DNA from 2 places in the Streptomyces albireticuli genome. Region 2 is predicted to be linked to the other one. Evidence: predicted binding sites of a transcription regulator. Region 2 holds the regulator's gene; the other holds the start of a gene.
The links. Region 2 encodes HrcA, which represses chaperone genes, less so after heat shock. Its sites were predicted from a motif close to TTNGCACTCNGNNNNNCNGAGTGCNAA; they were not measured.
Positions count from the first base shown of each region.

Region 1: the regulator HrcA is predicted to act here: its motif matches at 6,080-6,106, upstream of groL (chaperonin GroEL).

Region 1 is NZ_CP021744.1:3,300,571-3,310,494, reverse strand. Features, by position in the region: gene otsB (trehalose-phosphatase) at 1-181, shown strand, start outside; gene SMD11_RS13935 (hypothetical protein) at 248-547, opposite strand; gene SMD11_RS13930 (alpha,alpha-trehalose-phosphate synthase (UDP-forming)) at 570-2,030, opposite strand; gene SMD11_RS13925 (glucosyl-3-phosphoglycerate synthase) at 2,286-3,233, opposite strand; SAM riboswitch class I at 3,405-3,549, shown strand; gene thrC (threonine synthase) at 3,567-4,850, shown strand; gene SMD11_RS13915 (ubiquitin-like small modifier protein 1) at 4,927-5,202, shown strand; gene SMD11_RS13910 (cold-shock protein) at 5,651-5,857, shown strand; gene groL (chaperonin GroEL) at 6,301-7,923, shown strand; gene SMD11_RS13900 (PTS transporter subunit EIIC) at 7,935-9,455, opposite strand; gene murQ (N-acetylmuramic acid 6-phosphate etherase) at 9,484-9,924, opposite strand, start outside.
Region 2 is NZ_CP021744.1:5,243,538-5,253,461, reverse strand. Features, by position in the region: gene SMD11_RS22635 (16S rRNA (uracil(1498)-N(3))-methyltransferase) at 1-655, opposite strand, end outside; gene SMD11_RS22630 (nitronate monooxygenase) at 652-1,851, opposite strand; gene dnaJ (molecular chaperone DnaJ) at 2,058-3,197, opposite strand; gene hrcA (heat-inducible transcriptional repressor HrcA) at 3,198-4,214, opposite strand; gene SMD11_RS22615 (MBL fold metallo-hydrolase) at 4,409-5,140, shown strand; gene SMD11_RS22610 (DUF3097 domain-containing protein) at 5,259-6,089, shown strand; gene hemW (radical SAM family heme chaperone HemW) at 6,350-7,582, opposite strand; gene SMD11_RS22600 (AMP-dependent synthetase/ligase) at 7,697-9,586, opposite strand; gene lepA (translation elongation factor 4) at 9,871-9,924, opposite strand, start outside.

The sequences.
Region 1 (9,924 bases), 1.9 Mb from region 2:
CGCCGCCTTCGCCGCCGTCGGGAAGCTGCGCGCCGAGGGGCTGCCCGGTGTCCTGGTGTGCAGCGGCAGCGCGGAGGTCACCGAGCTGGCCGAGCGCGCCGATCTCGTCGTCGACGGACCGGGGGGCGTGGTGGCGCTGCTGGAGGCGCTGGCGGAGCGGACCGGCGGACAGCCGGGCTGAGGATCCCGCCGGGCTGATGATTCCGCCGGGCTGGGGATTCAGCCGGAGAGGACCAGTCGGCGAGGGTCAGCCCGAGCCGTTCTCCGAGCTGTCCTCCGGGCCGTCCTCGGCACCGGCCGGGGGCTCCGGTTCCGGCCGCCCGCGCCAGTGCTCCAGCGTGGGGTCCAGCTCGGAGTCGTAGACGCCGCTGCCCCGGCAGTGCCTGCACTGGCCCGCCCGCACCGCCGACTCCCCGCCCCCGCCGAACGGATCGGGGCCGGGGACATGGAGCAGCGAGCGCTGCACGAAGCCGGAGCCCGTGCACCACTGGCACGTCATGCACAGTTCGTCGGTGGGCTCGGGACCGGGATTGTCCTTGGGCTGCACCCGCCCAGCCTAGCCCCGGGGGCTAGCCGCCGAGGGCCCGGAGCTGATCGAGGAACCAGCGCGCCGGCGGCAGCGCCGTCGCCGCCGCGGCCAGCCGCTTCGTACGCTCCGCCCGCTCGGCCGGATCCATCAGCAGCGCCTCGTGCAGCGCGCGGGCGGTGGCCTCCACGTCGTACGGGTTGACCACGAGGGCGTCCTCGGCCAACTCCGCCGCCGCGCCCGCCTCCCGGGACAGGACCAGCGCGCAGCCGTGGTCGGAGACCACCGGGACCTCCTTGGCGACGAGGTTCATCCCGTCGCGGATGGGGTTCACCAGCGCCACGTCGGCCAGCCGGTACGCCGCCAGGGAGCGCGCGAAGTCGTCCTTCACATGCAGCACGACCGGCTCCCAGCCCTCCGTGCCGAACGCGGAGTTGATCTCCCGGGCGACCCGCTCCACCGTGGCCGTGTAGTCGCGGTAGACCGCCAGGTCCTGCCGCGAGGGGTACGCGAAGGCGACGTGCACCACCTTGCCGCGCCACTGCGGGCGGTCCTCCAGCAGGCGGCGGTAGGCCAGCAGGCCGCGCACGATGTTCTTCGACAGCTCGGTGCGGTCCACCCGGACGACCGCTCTGCGCCGCGGCCCGATCTGGGCCCGCAGCGCCGCCATCCGCTCCTCGACGTCCGGCTCGTGCGCGCGCCGCCGCAGGAAGTCCGCGTCCGCGCCGAGCCCGTGCACCCCCAGCAGGGTCGTGCGCCCCTCGAAGCGGACCGCCGTCGCCCGCCCCTCCTCGCGGACCACCTCGGCGCCCAGCTCGCTCGCGCAGCACGCGGCGAACGCCTCGGCCCAGCGGTGGGTGAGGAAGGCCGCCCGGTCACCGCCCAGGATGCCGCGCAGCACCTGCCCGGCCACGTCGTCCGGCAGCATCCGGAAGTAGTCCGGCGGGGCCCACGGGGTGTGCGAGAAGTGGCCGATGCGCAGGTCGGGGCGGCGCTCGCGGAGCAGGCCCGGCACCAGGGTCAGGTGGTAGTCCTGGACGAGGACGGCGGCGCCCGGCGCGGCCTCCTCGGCCAGGGCGTCGGCGAAGGCCGCGTTGTACGCCTCGTACGCGGCCCACTGGGCGCGGAAGTCCGCGTCGAAGGTGGGCTCCAGGGGCGTCTGGTACAGCAGATGGTGCACGAACCACAGCACGGAGTTGGCGACGCCGTTGTAGGCGGCGGCGAAGGTGTCGGGCGGGATGTCCAGCATCCGCACCCGGTGGCCGCCGGTGTCCGCCGCGTCGAGCCGCCGGCCGGCCGCCCGGGCCGCCTCGCGGTCGCCCTCGCCCAGGGCCGCGCACACCCACACCGCGCCCGCGTCCGTCCCTATGGCGCTGAGCCCGGAGACCAGCCCGCCGCCGCCCCGGCCGGCCACGAGGGTGCCGTCCTCGCGCCGCCGGTACGACACGGGGCCGCGGTTGGAGGCGACGACGATCGGTGCGGGGTGCACGTGCTCAGCGACCATGACGCGAGCTTTGCCGGGATGCGGAGCGTTCAAACGTTTGTCCCCGGGCTGTCTGCCCGAACCGGGGTGCCGCGCCGGAGCCCGGTCCTGCTCGCCCGGCCGACGCCGGGAGGTGCCGCTGCGCGGGGCTTTCTCCCCGGCCCCGCCCCTTCCCGAAACCGGGGGCTCCGCCACCGGACCCCCGTTCCGCGCTCCGCGCGGTGGCCTCAAGCGCCGGCCGGGCTGATTTTCGGCCCGGCCGGGGAACCCCCGCCGCTACGCCACCCGCCGCCGCCGGTACTCCGGTATCTCCACCATCGGCGGCCGCTCCTCCGTGTCCACCGCGTACGTCCGCGGCACGAACCCCTCCGCCGTCCGCTCGAACTGCGTCAGCGACGGCCGCACCAGGTGCCCGCGCGCCAGTCGCAGCTGGGCCGTGCGGTAGATCGCCGCCGCCATCCGGCCCAGGGCCCGGCCGTCCTGGTGGCGGTGCTTGCGTACGCCCACGTCGACCTGGGCCAGGGCGTCCAGGCCCACCGTGTGCAGCGAGTCCACCAGCAGCCCCAGTTCCACGCCGTACCCCACGGGGAACGGCAGCCGCTCCAGCAGGGAGCGCCGGGCCGCGTACTCGCCGCCCAGCGGCTGGACGAAGCCGGCCAGCTGCGGCCAGTGCAGGTTCAGCAGCGGGCGGGCCACCAGCTCGGTCACCCGGCCGCCCTGGCCCACCGCCTCGCCGAGCGGGCGGTCGTACATCGCCTTGACGAACTGCACCTCGGGGTCGGTCAGCAGCGGGCCGACGATCCCCGAGACGAAGTCCGCCGAGAAGTCCCGCAGGTCGGCGTCGACGAAGCACACCACGTCACCCGTCGTCGCCAGCAGCGACCGCCACAGCACCTCGCCCTTGCCGGGCAGCGCGGGCAGGCCCGGCAGCACCGCGTCGCGGTGCACCACCCGGGCGCCCGCCGCCGCGGCGACCTCGGCCGTCCGGTCCGTGGACCCCGAGTCCATCACCACCAGCTCGTCCACCAGCGGGACCGCGTCCGACATCAGTTCCGCGCGGATCGTGGTCACGATGGTGCCCACCGTGGCCTCTTCGTTCAGCGCCGGCAGCACCACGCTCACCGTGGTGCCGGCGCCGCGTTTCGCGGCGAGGAGCCGGCCGAGCGGGCGGTCGGCGGCGGACCAGGACCGCCGGGCCAGCCAGCGCTCCACCTCATCCAGCACGTGTTCGACTCCTCTTGTGTGACGCGGCGTTCGAGCTGCGTGTGATCCATCTCGCGGTACGGACGGCTGTCTCAGGCGCCCATGCCTTCGGTTACAGTCTGAACAACGCGGAACGCCGTCGTATGTCGGGGTCGCCGCTCATAAACGCCTGGGCCCTGCCCAGTGCCATACCGCTCATCCAGAGGGGCAGAGGGATACGGCCCGTTGAAGCCCCGGCAACCCTCCAGTCGATCTCGATTCGTCAGAAGCGAGGCTCCCGGCTCGGGAAGGTGCCAATTCCGTCTCGTGGCGACGTCCGCCGCGGGGAAGATGAGGAGAAAGGGCCTCGCCTCCATGGCTGTGCAGTCTGTTGAATCCGCGACCACACCCGTAGCTCTCGGTCCCGCCGTCGCCCTCTCGTGCCGTGAGTGCGGAGAGCGCTTCGGCCTCGGTCCCATTTTCGCCTGTGCCGTCTGCTTCGGCCCGCTCGAGGTGGCCTACGAGCTGCCCGCCGGCGACCCCGAGGCGCTGCGCCGCCGCATCGAGTCCGGCCCGCAGAACATCTGGCGCTACGCCCCCCTGCTGCCCGTCCCCGCCGACGTCGCGGACAAGCCCGGCCTGAACCCCGGCTTCACCAAGCTCGTCAAGGCCGACAACCTCGCCCGCGAGCTCGGCGTCACCGGCGGCCTGTACGTCAAGGACGACTCCGGCAACCCCACGCACTCCTTCAAGGACCGCGTCGTCGCCATCGCCGTCGAGGCCGCCCGCGCCTTCGGCTTCACGACGCTCTCGTGCTCGTCGACCGGCAACCTCGCCGGAGCGGTCGGCGCCGCGGCCGCCCGCGCCGGCTTCAAGTCCTGTGTCTTCATCCCGCACGACCTGGAGGCCGGCAAGGTCGTCATGGCGGCGGTCTACGGCGGCGACCTCGTCGGCATCGAGGGCACGTACGACGACGTCAACCGCTTCTGCTCCGAGCTGATCGGCGACCCGCTGGGGGAGGGCTGGGGCTTCGTCAACGTCAACCTCCGGCCGTACTACGGCGAGGGGTCGAAGACGCTCGCCTACGAGATCTGCGAGCAGCTGGGCTGGCGGCTGCCGGACCAGATCGTCGTGCCGATCGCCTCGGGCTCCCAGCTGACGAAGATCGACAAGGGGCTGAAGGAGCTGATCGCGCTCGGGCTGGTCGAGGACCGCCCGTACAAGATCTTCGGGGCGCAGGCGGAGGGCTGTTCGCCGGTGTCCCGGGCCTTCAAGGACGGGCAGGACGTGGTGCGGCCCGTGAAGCCGGACACGATCGCGAAGTCCCTCGCGATCGGCAACCCCGCCGACGGGCCGTACGTCCTGGACATCGCCCGGCGGACCGGCGGCGCGGTCGAGGACGTCACGGACGCGGAGATCGTGGACGCGATCCGGCTGCTGGCCCGCACGGAGGGGATCTTCGCGGAGACTGCGGGCGGCGTGACCGTGGGCGTCACCAGGAAGCTCGTGGAGAGCGGGGTGCTGGATCCGTCCCTGACGACGGTGGTGCTGAACACGGGGGACGGGCTCAAGACGCTCGACGCGGTCGCCGCCGGGCCGACCGTGACGATCCGGCCCTCGTTGGCGGCGTTCCGCGACGCGGGGCTTGCTGCCGTCTGACATCTGCGGGCCGGTTGTGCCCACCCGTTCCGCCCTTGCGGAACGCCTGCCCACAACCTCTTCGGAAGGTATTCCCATGAGCGTCACCGTTCGCATCCCCACCATCCTTCGCACCTACACCGGCGGGAAGGCCGAGGTCTCCGCCGAAGGCGCGACCCTCGCCGATGTCCTCCGGTCCCTGGAGGAGAACCACGCCGGCATCGCGGCCCGCGTGCTCGACGACAGCGGCAGGCTGCGCCGCTTCGTGAACGTCTACGTCAACGACGACGACGTCCGCTTCGAGCAGGGCCTGGAGACGCCCACCCCCGACGGCGCCGGTGTCTCGATCATTCCGGCCGTCGCCGGCGGCTGATCCCGCCCGCGGGTCCGCCCGCCTTTTCGAAGGCTCCCTTCGTAATCGCCCCGTCCAGCAAGCGGACGGGGCGATTCCGTGTGTTGACCGCGATACAGTTGGGGCGTTCCCCCTCCGGCGTCAGTGCCGAACGCATATGAGAACCCGTCAAGTTGTGCGCGAACTGTGTGCACGAAATGCCGGGTTGCTTGTGCTATGCCCGGCCCGACTTGCCCTGGATTTCCCCTAGTTCGCCGCTTATCGACTCTCAGCCGCGCCGGGAATTCTCGTCCGAGTGACCTGTTGCAGAGGGCATCCGTGCAGATACATTCGGCCGCGGTCGACGCGTTCCGGCGCACACCAACTGGGTTCGCCCTGCCGCTGGTGGGGGAGAGATCCGGGGGGTGAGGTCTGACCCGGGTCCGCGAAGTGCGGTCCTGCGCAAGGGCCAGTAATAGGGGAGTTAGGCATGGCTCAGGGCACCGTCAAGTGGTTCAACGCGGAGAAGGGGTACGGCTTCATCGCGGTCGACGGTGGTGCGGATGTTTTCGTCCACTACAGCGCGATCCAGATGGACGGTTACCGCACCCTCGAGGAGGGTCAGCGAGTCGAGTTCGAGATCTCGCAGGGCCAGAAGGGGCCGCAGGCGGACATGGTCAAGCTCGCCGTCGGCTGATCTCGGCGCATCGACCACACCAGGCTCACGAACGCTCGCGCGTGGGGCCCGCACCCGTCACCGGGTGCGGGCCCCACGTGTGTATCCGCACCGGTGTGGCTTCCCCGTCCCCTGGGTATCTCTCGCGCGTCCGCCCCGTCGCGGGCCCCTCGTGGGTGCGGTCCTGATGTCCACGCGCTTGCTCCCCCAGGTGCCACTCAGGGCTGGAACATACGCGGACCGCTTGCACTCGGTAGGGTCGAGTGCTAATCATTGGCGTTAGCACTCTCCGCGTGAGAGTGACAGATTTGGACCGTCGGTGAGGTCCGCAGGCCAGGTGGGGCAAGGAACCACCAGGCATGCAGGCCGTCCGTCGCGGGCGCCAGCGCGGTCCGGGAGCAATCCGCCCCCTGGCTCTGAACGAGCAGGGAGGTACCCCCATCGTCCTGGGAGGACCACTTCACATGGCCAAGATCATCGCGTTCGACGAGGAGGCACGGCGCGGTCTCGAGCGCGGGATGAACCAGCTCGCCGACGCCGTCAAGGTCACCCTCGGCCCCAAGGGCCGCAACGTCGTCCTCGAGAAGAAGTGGGGCGCCCCCACGATCACCAACGATGGTGTTTCCATCGCCAAGGAGATCGAGCTCGAGGACCCGTACGAGAAGATCGGCGCCGAGCTGGTCAAGGAGGTCGCGAAGAAGACGGACGACGTCGCCGGTGACGGCACGACGACCGCGACCGTCCTCGCCCAGGCGCTGGTCCGTGAGGGTCTGCGCAACGTGGCCGCCGGTGCCAACCCGATGGCCCTGAAGCGTGGCATCGAGAAGGCCGTCGAGGCCGTCTCCGCCGCCCTGCTCGAGCAGGCCAAGGACGTGGAGACCAAGGAGCAGATCGCCTCCACCGCCTCCATCTCCGCCGCCGACACCCAGATCGGCGAGCTCATCGCCGAGGCGATGGACAAGGTCGGCAAGGAAGGCGTCATCACCGTCGAGGAGTCCCAGACCTTCGGTCTGGAGCTGGAGCTCACCGAGGGTATGCGCTTCGACAAGGGCTACATCTCGGCGTACTTCGCCACCGACATGGAGCGTATGGAGGCGTCGCTCGACGACCCGTACATCCTGATCGTCAACTCGAAGATCGGCTCGGTCAAGGACCTGCTGCCGCTCCTCGAGAAGGTCATGCAGTCCGGCAAGCCGCTGCTGATCATCGCCGAGGACGTCGAGGGCGAGGCCCTGTCGACCCTGGTCGTCAACAAGATCCGTGGCACCTTCAAGTCCGTCGCCGTCAAGGCCCCGGGCTTCGGTGACCGCCGCAAGGCCATGCTCGGCGACATCGCCATCCTCACCGGTGGCACCGTCATCTCCGAGGAGGTCGGCCTCAAGCTGGAGAACGCCGGTCTCGACCTGCTCGGCCGCGCCCGCAAGGTCGTCATCACCAAGGACGAGACGACCATCGTCGACGGTGCCGGTGACAGCGACCAGGTCCAGGGCCGCGTCAACCAGATCCGTGCCGAGATCGAGAACAGCGACTCGGACTACGACCGCGAGAAGCTCCAGGAGCGCCTCGCGAAGCTGGCCGGCGGCGTGGCCGTCATCAAGGCCGGTGCCGCGACCGAGGTCGAGCTCAAGGAGCGCAAGCACCGCATCGAGGACGCCGTTCGCAACGCGAAGGCGGCCGTCGAGGAGGGCATCGTCGCCGGTGGTGGCGTGGCCCTGCTCCAGGCCTCCGCGGTCTTCGAGAAGCTCGAGCTCGAGGGTGACGAGGCGACCGGCGCCAAGGCCGTGAAGCTGGCCCTGGAGGCCCCGCTCAAGCAGATCGCCGTCAACGGTGGTCTCGAGGGTGGCGTCATCGTCGAGAAGGTGCGCAACCTGCCCGTCGGCCACGGCCTCAACGCCGCGACCGGTGAGTACGTCGACATGATCGCCGAGGGCATCATCGACCCGGCGAAGGTCACGCGCTCCGCGCTCCAGAACGCCGCGTCGATCGCCGCGCTGTTCCTCACCACCGAGGCCGTCATCGCCGACAAGCCGGAGAAGGCCGCCGCGGCCGCTCCGGGCGGCATGCCGGGCGGTGACATGGACTTCTGATCCCGCGAGGATCACTTGTCCTGAACGCTGTACGCCGAAGGCGGCACTCCCTGCGAAGGGGGTGCCGCCTTCGGCGCGTTCAGCTCCGCGACCCGCCCCTTGCCGAAGCCGAAGAAGTACGTCACCGCGAAGCCCGCCGCGTACCCCACCAGCAGCCCCGTCCCGTAGACCGCCACCGCCGGGCCCAGGCCGTGGCTGCCCCTGAGCAGCGGGAAGAGGGCCCAGCCCGAGGGGCCGATCGCGGTCGAGCCGACCACGTGGCCCAGCTGGTTGAGCAGGCCCACGAAGCCCCCGCCGAACGCGCCGCCCACGCACGCGGTGACGAACGGGCGGCCCAGCGGCAGCGAGACGCCGTAGATCAGCGGCTCCCCGATGCCCAGCAGGCCGGCCGGGAGCGCGGAGCGGATCGTCCCGCGCACCGAGCCGTTGCGCGGCAGCCGGGCGTAGACCGCGAGCGCCGCGCCGACCTGGCCCGCGCCCGCCATCGCCAGGATCGGCAGCAGGACGGTGTGGCTCTGCTGCTGGATCAGGGTCGTGTGGATGGGGATCAGCGCCTGGTGCAGGCCCAGCATCACCAGCGGCAGGAACAGCCCGCCCAGCACGAAGCCGGCCGCGGCGCCGCCCTCGCCGAGGAGCCGATCCGCGAAGTGGCCGATGGCCGTGGAGACCTCGCCGGCGACGAACATCAGCCCGTACAGGGTGGCGAAGCCGGCCACCAGCACCGTCAGCGTCGGGGTGACGAGGACGTCCAGGGCCTCCGGCACCCACGTCCGGCACCACCGCTCGACGTACGCGGCGAGCACGGCCGCCGCCAGCGCGCCCAGCACGCCGCCCTGGCCGGGCGCGAGCCGTTCGCCGAGGACGGTCACCCGGTCGACGCCCGGATAGACGATGATCGCCGCGACGGCGCCGCCCAGCACCGGGGTGCCGCCGAACTCCTTCGCCGCGTTGTAGCCGACGAACACCGCGATCAGCGACATGAAGCCGGACGCCACCGCGGCCAGCCCCGGGGCGAGCGCGGGCAGCCAGCGCAGGTTCGCCAGCAGCCCGGCCAGGCCCGCGACGATGCCGCAGCCGATCAGGGCCGGGATCAGCGGGACGAAGATCGCGGCGATCCGGCGCAGCAGGAGCTTCACCGGGGTGGCGTTGCGGGCCTTACGGGCGGCCCGGAGCGCGGACCCCCGCGCGGCGAGCGCCGCGGCGGTGACGGGCGCGGGCTCCTCGGCGGGGCCGGGTACGGGCTCTTCGGCGGGGCCGGGTACGGGCGCGGCCAGCCGCGCCAGCTCGGGGGTCACCCGGGCGACCGCGCCCGGCCCCAGGACGACCTGGTACGAGGTGCCGTCCTCGACGACGCCCAGCACCCCGGGCAGCGCCCGCAGCTCCGCGTCCCGGACCAGGGCGCGGTCCCGCAGCTCCAGGCGCAGCCGGGTCATGCAATGGGTGACGGACAGGACGTTCCCGGCGCCGCCCAGGAGGGGGAGCAGGGCGGCGGCGGTGGCGCTGTGCCGGTCCGCCGGTTCGTCTGGTGCCATGGTGCCTTGCCTGCGTGGGGCGCGGGGCTCAGCCCCGCGCGAGGTGGAGCGCCGCGCGCAGATGCCCGTCCGCCTCGTCCAGGAGCCGGGCGGCGGTGCGGCCGTCGACGCCGCCGAGGACGACGAGGATGGCGTTCTTCACCTCTCCTCCCGTCTCCTCCAGGGCGGCCTCGGTCTCGGCGTCGGAGGCGCCGGTCGCGAGCGCGACGATGCGCCGGGAGCGGGCGCGCAGCTTCTCGTTGGAGGCGCGGACGTCGACCATCAGATTTCCGTACGTCTTGCCGAGGCGGATCATCGTGATCGTCGAGAGCATGTTGAGGACGAGCTTCTGGGCGGTGCCCGCCTTCAGCCTGGTGGAGCCCGTGATGAGCTCGGGGCCCACCACGACCTCGATCGCGTGGTCGGCCGCCGCGCCCAGCGCGGAGCCGGCGTTGCAGGACAGCCCGATCGTCAGCGCGCCGGCCGCGCG
Region 2 (9,924 bases):
CGCCCGCCTCCGCGAAGGCCGCGAGCTCCTCGGGCGAGACGCCGCCCTCGGGGCCGACGACGAGGACGATGTTCCCCGTCGCGGGAAGCTCCGCCGTGGCGAGCGGGGCGCTGGAGCCCTCCTCGTGCAGGACGGCGGCGAACGCGGCGTCCGCCAGCAGCGTGGCGACCTGCTTGGTCGTCAATTGCTCGGAGACCGGCGGGAACCTCAGTCTCCGCGACTGCTTGCCCGCCTCACGGGCCGTCGCCCGCCACTTGCCCAGCGACTTGGCCGCCCGCTCGCCCTTCCACTGCGTGATGCAGCGCGACGCCGCCCACGGGACGATCGCGTCGACGCCCGTCTCCGTCATCGTCTCCACCGCGAGCTCACCGCGGTCGCCCTTCGGCAGCGCCTGGACGACCGTGATGTGCGGCTCCGGCAGCGGCTCGGCGCGGACGGAGGTCACCGCGACGTCCAGCCGGTCCTTGCCCTCGACCGCGGCCACGGTGCCGAACGCGCCCGTGCCCTCGCCGTCCGTCAGGACGATCTCCTCGCCGACGCGCAGCCGGCGGACCGACACGGCGTGCCGGCCCTCGGGGCCGGAGAGCGGGAAGACGGTACCGGGGAAGACGCCCGTGAGGGCACCCTCCTCGACCAGGAACACCGGCGCTGTCATGACTCGCTCCCTCGCTTCGCACTGCTCTGCCCGCCCTGCCCGGCGACCCCGTACCCTCCGGTTCCGGACCCGGCGACCCCGTACCCTCCGGTTCCGGACTCCTCGCCCCGGGCCGACGGCCCGCGCGCCGCCTCCAGTTCGGCGGCGAGCACCTCCACCAGCCGCGCCGCCGGGAGTTCCCGGGACAGCCGGTGGCCCTGGCCCGCCCAGAGGTTCATCCCCTGCGGGTCGCCCGCCGCCGCGGCCGCCTTGCGCAGGCCGGAGGTGAGGTAGTGGACCTGAGGGTACGCCGCGGGGGCGTACGGGCCGTGCTCCCGGAGGAAACGGTTCACCAGGCCACGGGCCGGGCGGCCCGAGAAGGCGCGGGTCAGTTCGGTGCCGGTGAAGACCGGTTCGGGGTCGGTCAGGGCGCGCTTGTGCAGGGCGTGCGCGCCCGACTCGGGGCAGGGCACGAAGGCCGTGCCGAGCTGCGCCGCGACGGCGCCCGCCGCGAGTACGGCCGCGATCTGGGCACCCCGCATCAGACCGCCCGCGGCGATCATGGGGAGGTCCACGGACTCGCCGATCTCGGCCAGCAGGGTCAGCAGGCCGACGCCCGCGCCGGTGCCGTCCAGGCGCGGGTCGTCGCGGTGGGTGCCCTGGTGGCCGCCGGCCTCCGTGCCCTGGACGCACAGGGCGTCGGCGCCCGCCGCGTGCGCGGCGCGCGCCTCGGCGACGGAGGTGACGGTCACGACCGTCACCGTGCCGACGCGGGCCAGCGACTCGACCACCGCCCGGTCCGGGCAGCCGAAGGTGAAGGAGACCAGGGGCACGGGATCGTCGAGGAGGATCGCCAGCTTGGCGTCGTAGGCGTCGTCGCACGGCAGATCGGTGTCGCCGAGGGGCGTGCCGTACCAGGCGGCCTCGCCGGCCAGCTGCTCGGCGTAGACCTCCACGGCGGCCGGGTCGGCGGCGGGGGTGTGCGGCATGAAGAGGTTCACGCCGAAGGGGGCGGCGGTACGGGCCCGGAGCTGCTTGATCTCCTCGTACATCGCCGCGGGGGTCTTGTAGCCGGCCGCCAGGCTGCCGAGGCCGCCGGCCTCGGAGACGGCCGCCGCGAGCGCCGGGCAGGAGGGGCCGCCGGCCATGGGGGCCTGCACGATCGGGTGCCGGTACAGACCGGTCAGCGCGGTGGCTCCCCTGGATTCAAAGGCCATGACCACATCGTGTCACGCCTGGCCGGGCACGCCGACCCCGGCCGGGAAGGAGACCTGGGGAAACCCGCCGCCCCGGCGGGAGCCGGGGAACGCGCCGGCCCCGGTCCGGCAGGAGACCTGCCGGACCGGGGCCGGACGTGGGACCGGGCCGGAGCCCGGTCGCCTGAACCTCACGGGGACGTCGGGACGACGTCACCCACTACCGCCTAGCGGCCGTTGAACGCGTCCTTCAGACGCGAGAACAGGCCCTGCTGCCCCGGCTTGAACTCGCCCATCGGGCGCTCCTCGCCGCGCAGCTTCGCGAGCTGGCGCAGCAGGTCCTCCTGCTGCGGGTCCAGCTTGCTGGGGGTGATCACCTCGACGTGCACGATGAGGTCACCGCGCCCGCCGCCGCGCAGGTGCGTGACGCCGCGCTGGTGCAGCGGGATCGACTGGCCGGACTGGGTGCCCGGGCGGATGTCGATCTCCTCGACGCCGTCCAGGGTCTCCAGCGGCACCTTGGTGCCGAGGGCCGCGGCCGTCATCGGGATGGTGACCGTGCAGTGCAGGTCGTCGCCGCGCCGCTGGAAGGTGGGGTGCGGGGTCTCGTGGATCTCGACGTAGAGATCGCCGGCGGGGCCGCCGCCGGGGCCGACCTCGCCCTCGCCCGCGAGCTGGATGCGGGTGCCGTTGTCGACACCGGCGGGGATCTTGACCGTCAGGGTGCGGCGCGAGCGGACGCGGCCGTCGCCGGCGCACTCCGGGCACGGGGTCGGCACCACGGTGCCGAAGCCCTGGCACTGCGGGCACGGCCGGGAGGTCATGACCTGGCCGAGGAAGGAGCGGGTGACCTGCGAGACCTCACCGCGGCCGCGGCACATGTCACAGGTCTGCGCGGAGGTGCCGGGGGCCGCGCCCTCGCCGCTGCACGTGGTGCAGACGACGGCGGTGTCGACCTGGATCTCCTTGGTCGTCCCGAACGTCGCGTCGTTGAGGCTGATCTCCAGGCGGATCATGGCGTCCTGGCCGCGGCGGGTGCGCGAGCGCGGTCCGCGCTGCGAGGCCTGGCCGAAGAAGGCGTCCATGATGTCGGAGAAGTTGCCGAAGCCCGCGCCGAAGCCACCGGCCCCGCCGCCGGCGCCGCCGGAGGCCGAGAGCGGGTCGCCGCCGAGGTCGTAGACCTGCTTCTTCTGCGGGTCCGAGAGCACCTCGTAAGCGGCGTTGATCTCCTTGAACCGCTCCTGGGTCTTCGGGTCCGGATTGACGTCCGGGTGCAGCTCACGGGCGAGCCGGCGGAAGGCCTTCTTGATCTCGTCCTGCGAGGCATCGCGCCGTACGCCCAGGACCGCGTAGTAATCCGTGGCCACTTACGACTCCGCCAGGATCTGTCCGACGTAACGTGCCACTGCGCGTACCGCTCCCATCGTTCCGGGGTAGTCCATGCGGGTCGGTCCGACCACGCCGAGTTTGGCGACTGCCTCGTCGCCCGAACCGTAGCCGACGGCGACGACCGATGTGGAGTTCAGTCCCTCATGAGCGTTCTCATGACCGATTCGCACCGTCATGCCCGAGTCCTTGGCCTCGCCGAGCAGCTTGAGCAGCACGACCTGCTCCTCCAACGCCTCCAGCACGGGCCGGATCATCAGGGGGAAGTCATGGCCGAAGCGGGTGAGATTGGCGGTGCCGCCGATCATCAGCCGTTCCTCGGTCTCCTCGACCAGGGTCTCCAGCAGGGTCGCGAGGACTGTGGAAACGGTTCCGCGATCTTCCTGCTCGAAGGACTCGGTGAGGTCCTGCACCAGCTGCGGCACATCCGCGAACCGCCGTCCGACGACGCGGCTGTTCAGCCGCGCCCGCAGGTCCGCGAGAGACGTCTCGCCGATCGGCGCCGGGCAGTCGACCATGCGCTGCTCGACCCGGCCGGTGTCCGTGATCAGTACGAGCATGACGCGGGCGGGAGCGAGCGAGAGCAGCTCCACATGGCGCACCGTCGAGCGGGTCAGCGACGGATACTGCACCACCGCCACCTGCCGGGTCAGCTGCGCGAGCAGCCGCACCGTGCGGCCCACGACATCGTCGAGATCGACGGCGCCGTCGAGGAAGTTGTGAATGGCCCGCCGCTCCGGCGTCGACAGGGGCTTGACGCCCGCCAGTTTGTCGACGAAGAGGCGGTAGCCCTTGTCGGTCGGGATGCGGCCCGCGCTCGTGTGGGGCTGGGCGATGAAGCCCTCGTCCTCCAGCGCGGCCATGTCGTTGCGCACCGTCGCCGGGGAGACGCCCAGGCGGTGCCGCTCGGTGAGGGCCTTGGAGCCCACGGGCTCCTCGGTGCCCACATAGTCCTGGACGATGGCGCGCAACACCTCGAGCCTGCGTTCGCTCAGCACCGCGCACCTCCAGTCCAGCCGTCCTACGGATTCTGTCCCTGGCACTCAATGGTCACGAGTGCCAGATACCTCCAGCCAGTGTACGGCCGTCCACCACGGCCAGGGCAAGAGCCGTCTCCGCCGGGCGCCCGCCGCACACCTGCCGTATGCCCGCCGGGCGGGCAACCGTACCGCGCTCCGGATAGCGTCCGGGTATGGAGAGCGATGAGGCGACCGCGCGTTGGGAGAGGCTCGCGCCAGGGGTCGCGCGCCGCAGAATGCCCGGGTGGGACGCGACGATCGGCGTGGTCGCGGGGGCGGACGGCATGCTGCTCGTGGACACCGGCGCGACCGTCCTGGAGGGCGCCGAGGTGCGCCGGGACGTGCGCGAGATCTTCGGGCGCGCAGTGACGCATATCGCTCTGACCCACCCCCATTTCGATCATGTCTTCGGGACGGCCGCGTTCTCCGGGGCCGAGGTGTACGGGGCGGTGGGGCTCGCCGATCTGCTGGAGCGTGAGCGCGAGGAGCTCCGCCGGGACGCGGTGCGGCACGGCGTGGAGCCGGAGGCCGCGGCGGGCGCCGCCGAGCTGCTCGTACGCCCCCACCACCAGGTCTCCGGCGAGCTCACCCTCGACCTGGGCGGCGGCCGGCAGGTGCTGCTGGCCAACATCGGCCCGGGACACACGGCGCACGACCTGGCCGTCTTCGTCGCGGGCGCGGGCGGGGCGCCCGAGGTCGTCTTCTGCGGCGACCTGGTCGAGGAGTCCGGCGAACCGCAGGCCGGGCCGGACGCGCTGCCCCGCCAGTGGCCGGCCGCCCTGGACCGGCTGCTGGCGCTGGGCGGCGAGGACGCGGTCTACGTGCCGGGGCACGGGGCCGTCGTGGACGCCCGGTTCGTCCGCGCGCAACGGGACGCGCTGGCGGAGCGGTTCGGCGTGTCGTGACGGGAGGGGCGGGGCGTACGTCGTGTGCGGTGGCGTGCGACCCGCCCGGCTCACCTGAAGGAGGGCGGGGCGCGCAGCAAGATCCCGTCCGCCCGGTTCACCCCGCAGAATGGCACCCATGCGCAGCAGACAATACGGACCGGACCTCACCCCTCCGTGGAAGCGTCAGCAGCCCGCGCCCGAGGTGCCGGCGGATCCCGGCCTGGTCGTCGAGGAGGTGTCCACGGGCTTCTGCGGAGCGGTGATCCGCTGCGAGAAGACGGCCCAGGGCCTCACGGTGACCCTGGAGGACCGCTTCGGCAAGCACCGGGTCTTCCCGCTGGAGCCGCGCGGCTTCCTGCTGGAGGGGCGTGTCGTCACGCTCGTACGCCCCACCGCCGCGCGGGCGCCCCAAGGACCTGTGCGGACGGCGTCCGGTTCGCTCGCCGTACCGGGGGCGCGTGCGCGTGTCGCGCGCGCCGGGCGCATCTACGTAGAGGGACGGCACGACGCGGAGCTCGTGGAGCGGGTCTGGGGCGACGACCTGCGCATCGAGGGCGTGGTCGTCGAGTACCTGGAGGGCGTCGACGACCTGCCCGCCGTCGTCCGCTCCTTCTCCCCCGGCCCGGACGCCCGCCTCGGCGTCCTGGTCGACCACCTCGTACCGGGCTCGAAGGAGTCACGGATCGCGGCGGAGGTGACCGGGGAGCACGTGCTGGTGGTGGGGCACCCCTACATCGATGTGTGGGAAGCGGTGAAGCCGTCGTCGGTGGGCATCCCGGAGTGGCCCCGGGTGCCGCGGGGCGAGGACTGGAAGACGGGGGTGTGCGCGGCGCTGGGGTGGCCGTCGAACACGGGGGCCGCGTGGCAGCGGATCCTGTCGGCGGTGGGGTCTTACAAGGATCTGGAGCCGGCGTTGCTGGGGCGGGTGGAGGAGTTGATCGACTTCGTGACGGTGCCGGTGGGGTGAGCGGGGGGCTTTGTCCCCTACCCGCCCCTTCCTGAACCGGGGGCAAGCCCCCGGGCCCCCCGGCCGCGCTGACGCGCGGTGGCCTCACACTCCCCCGGCTACCGCTGGGAGGTGCCCCCAGCCGGGCTGAATTTGCCCGGTTCCGGGCGACAATTCAGCCCGTCCGGCGTTTGAGGACCGGGGTCCGGGGCGGAGCCCCGCACGCGGCGGAGCCGCACATCGGATGCAGCGGGAAGGGGCGGGGTGGGGAAAGAAACCGCCTAATCCACCAGGTCCCTGACCACCGCGTCCGCCAGCAACCGCCCCTGGAGCGTCAGGACGGCCCGGCCGGCCTCATACGGCCCCGGCTGGAGCAGCCCGTCCGCCAGCGCCCGCGCGGCAGCCGCCGCCCCGGCCGGCCGCAGCAGCGACAACGGGCACCCGTCGATCAGCCGCAGCTCCAGCAGAATCCGCTCCACCCTCCGGTCCTCGTCCGGCAGGACCTCGCGGCCCGCGCCCGGGGAGCGGCCCTCGGACAGGGCCTGGGCGTACGCCCCGGGGTGCTTGACGTTCCACCACCGCACGCCCCCGACGTGGGAGTGCGCCCCGGGGCCCGCGCCCCACCAGTCCGCGCCGCGCCAGTAGAGCTCGTTGTGGCGGCAGCGGCCGGCCTCGGTGGTCGCCCAGTTGGAGACCTCGTACCAGCCGAAGCCGGCGGCGGTGAGCATCTCCTCGGCGATGAGGTAGCGGTCGGCGTGGACGTCGTCGTCGGTCATGGGGACCTCGCCGCGGCGGATGCGGCGGGCGAGCTGGGTGCCCTCCTCGACGATCAGCGCGTAGGCGGAGACGTGGTCGGGGCCCGCGCCGATCGCGGCGGCCAGGGAGGCCCGCCAGTCGTCGTCCGTCTCGCCCGGCGTGCCGTAGATCAGGTCGAGGTTGACGTGCTCGAAGCCGGCGGCCCGTGCCTCGGCGACGCAGGCCTCCGGGCGGCCCGGGGTGTGCGTACGGTCGAGGATCTTCAGGACGTGCTGCCGGGCGCTCTGCATGCCGAAGGAGATCCGGTTGAAGCCGCCCGCCCGCAGCTCGGCCAGGTAGGCCGGGTCCACGGACTCGGGGTTGGCCTCGGTGGTGATCTCCGCGCCGTCGGCGAGGCCGAACTCGTCGCGGATCGCGGCCAGCATCCGTACGAGGTCGGCGGCGGGCAGCAGGGTGGGCGTGCCGCCGCCGACGAAGACGGTCTCCACCGGGCGCGGGTCGTCGCCCAGGACCTTCCGCGCGAGGCGGATCTCCTCGGCGACCGTCTCCGCGTAGTTGTCCCGGGACGCGAGGGCGCCGCCGGAACCGCGCAGCTCACTCGCGGTGTAGGTGTTGAAGTCGCAGTACCCGCAGCGTGTCGCGCAGTACGGCACGTGCAGGTAGAACCCGAGGGGCCGCTGCCCGGCGCCCCGCAGGGCGTGGAGGGGCAGCGCCCCGTCCTCGGGCATGGGTTCGCCGTCAGGCAGTACGGAAGGCATGGGTCCATTGTCCGGCATCGGGCGGAGTCGCCCGGCGCCGACCGGACCGGGCGGCTCCGGGCGCCTCCGTGCCCGGACCTCCCGGCCCTCCCGGGCGGCTCCGCCCGGGCCCGCTCAGCTCTCCCGGGTGCCCGAGTACATCTCCTCGATCAGGTCCTTGTAGAGCCGCTCGACGACCGGCCGCTTGAGCTTGAGGCTGGGCGTGAGCTCGCCGTGCTCGACGTCCAGGTCGCGCGGGAGCAGCCGGAACTTCTTGATCGTCTGCCAGCGCTGGAGGCCGTCGTTGACCTGCTTCACATAGCCGTCGATGAGCTCCACGGTCTCCGGGGCGGCGACCACCTCGGCGTAGCTCTTCCCGCCCATGCCCCGCTCCTCGGCCCAGGTCATGAGCGTGGGCTCGTCCAGGGCGATGAGGGCGGTGCAGTAATTGCGGTCGGCGCCGTGCACGAGGACGTTGGAGACGAACGGGCAGACGACCTTGAACTGGCCCTCGACCTCGGCGGGTGCGACGTACTTGCCGCCCGAGGTCTTGATCAGGTCCTTCTTGCGGTCGGTGATGCGCAGATAGCCGTCGGCGGAGAGCTCGCCGATGTCGCCGGTGTGGAACCAGCCGTCGGGCTCCAGGACCTCCGTGGTCTTCTCGGGCAGGCCGTGGTACCCGGTCATGATCGCGGGGCCGCGCAGCAGGACCTCGCCGTCGTCCGCGATCCGCACCTCGGTGCCGGGCAGCGGCTTGCCGACGGTGCCGGTGCGGTACGCCTCGCCGGGGTTGACGAAGCTGGCGGCGCTGGTCTCGGTGAGGCCGTAGCCCTCCAGGATGTGGATGCCCGCGCCGGAGAAGAAGTAGCCGATGTCGGGGGCGAGGGCGGAGGCGCCGGAGACACAGGCGCGCAGCTGCCCGCCGAAGGCATCGCGGATCTTGGAGTAGACGAGCGCGTCGGCGACCTTGTGCTTGGCGGACAGCCCGAACGGCGCGGTGCGGCTGCCGGTGCGGTGGTAGTTGTCCTGGGAGACCTTGGCGTACTCGCGGGCCACCTCGGCCGCCCACTGGAAGATCTTGAGCTTGGCCCCGCCGGCCTCGCGGGCCTTGGCCGCGACGCCGTTGTAGACCTTCTCGAAGATGCGTGGGACGGCGGCCATGTAGGTGGGCCGGACGACCGGGAGATTTTCTATGATCTTGTCGACCCGGCCGTCGACGGCCGTGATGTGCCCGGTGCTGAGGTGGCTGACGGTGAGCACCTTGCCGAAGACGTGGGCCAGGGGCAGCCACAGGTACTGCACGTCGGTGGAGAGGACCAGCCCGGACGCCAGGATGGCGCGGGCCATGTAGGACCAGGCGTCGTGGGGCAGCAGGACGCCCTTGGGGCGGCCGGTGGTGCCCGAGGTGTAGATGAGGGTGGCGAGCTGGTCGGAGCGCAGGGCGCCGATCCGGTCCGTGACGGCGTCCGGGTCTGCCTTGAGACGCTCGGCGCCGCGCCGCTCCAGCTCGGCGAGCGAGAGCACCCAGCCCTCGGGGTCGCCGGGGGCGGGGACGGCGTCCGCCTCCTCCAGCACGACGACGTGGGCGAGCTCGGGCAGCTCGGCGCGGTGCTCACGGGCCTTGGCCAGCTGGGTGGCGTCCTCGGCGATCAGCACCCGGCTCTCGGAGTCGGAGAGGATGAAGGCCGTCTCGTCGGAGTTGGTGCTGGGGTAGATCGTGGTGGTGGCGCCGCCGCAGCAGAGCACGCCGAAGTCCGCGAGGATCCACTCGATCCGGGTGGAGGCGGCGAGGGAGATCCGCTCCTCCGGCCGCACCCCGAGGTCGATCAGGCCGGCGGCGATCGCGAAGACGCGGTCGGCGGACTGGCGCCAGGTGAGCGAGGCCCAGTCGTCGGGCCCCTTGCCGGAAGCCGCGGGCACCGGGTAGCGGTAGGCCTCCGCGTCGGGTGTCAGCTCGACGCGTTCGAGAAAGATCGACGCCACCGAGGGCGGCCGGTTCTCGATCAAAGCCTGTGTCTCGGTCACGGCGTCCCTCCGGTCCGATTTCCTACTGGTGACTCACGAGTAACCTGCAAGCAGTGATCAGAGTAGAACGCACAGGGCCCCCGCGTAAGAGCCTTTCAAAGGCTTGTCGAAGCTGTGACCGGGAGATAGCTGTGGAGTGCAGGTTTCCGGCCGGAGGCGGGCCCCCGGAGCGCGCACGCAGCGCGTACGGACCGGTACGCGAAGCGCCCGCCCCCTGGTGAAGGGGACGGGCGCCGCGTTCCGGGCCGAGGCCGGCTCCGGCTGCCGCCTCTCGGCGGCTCCGGCTACTTCTTCTTCTCGCCGCCTTCGCTGTCCGAGGACAGGACCGCGATGAAGGC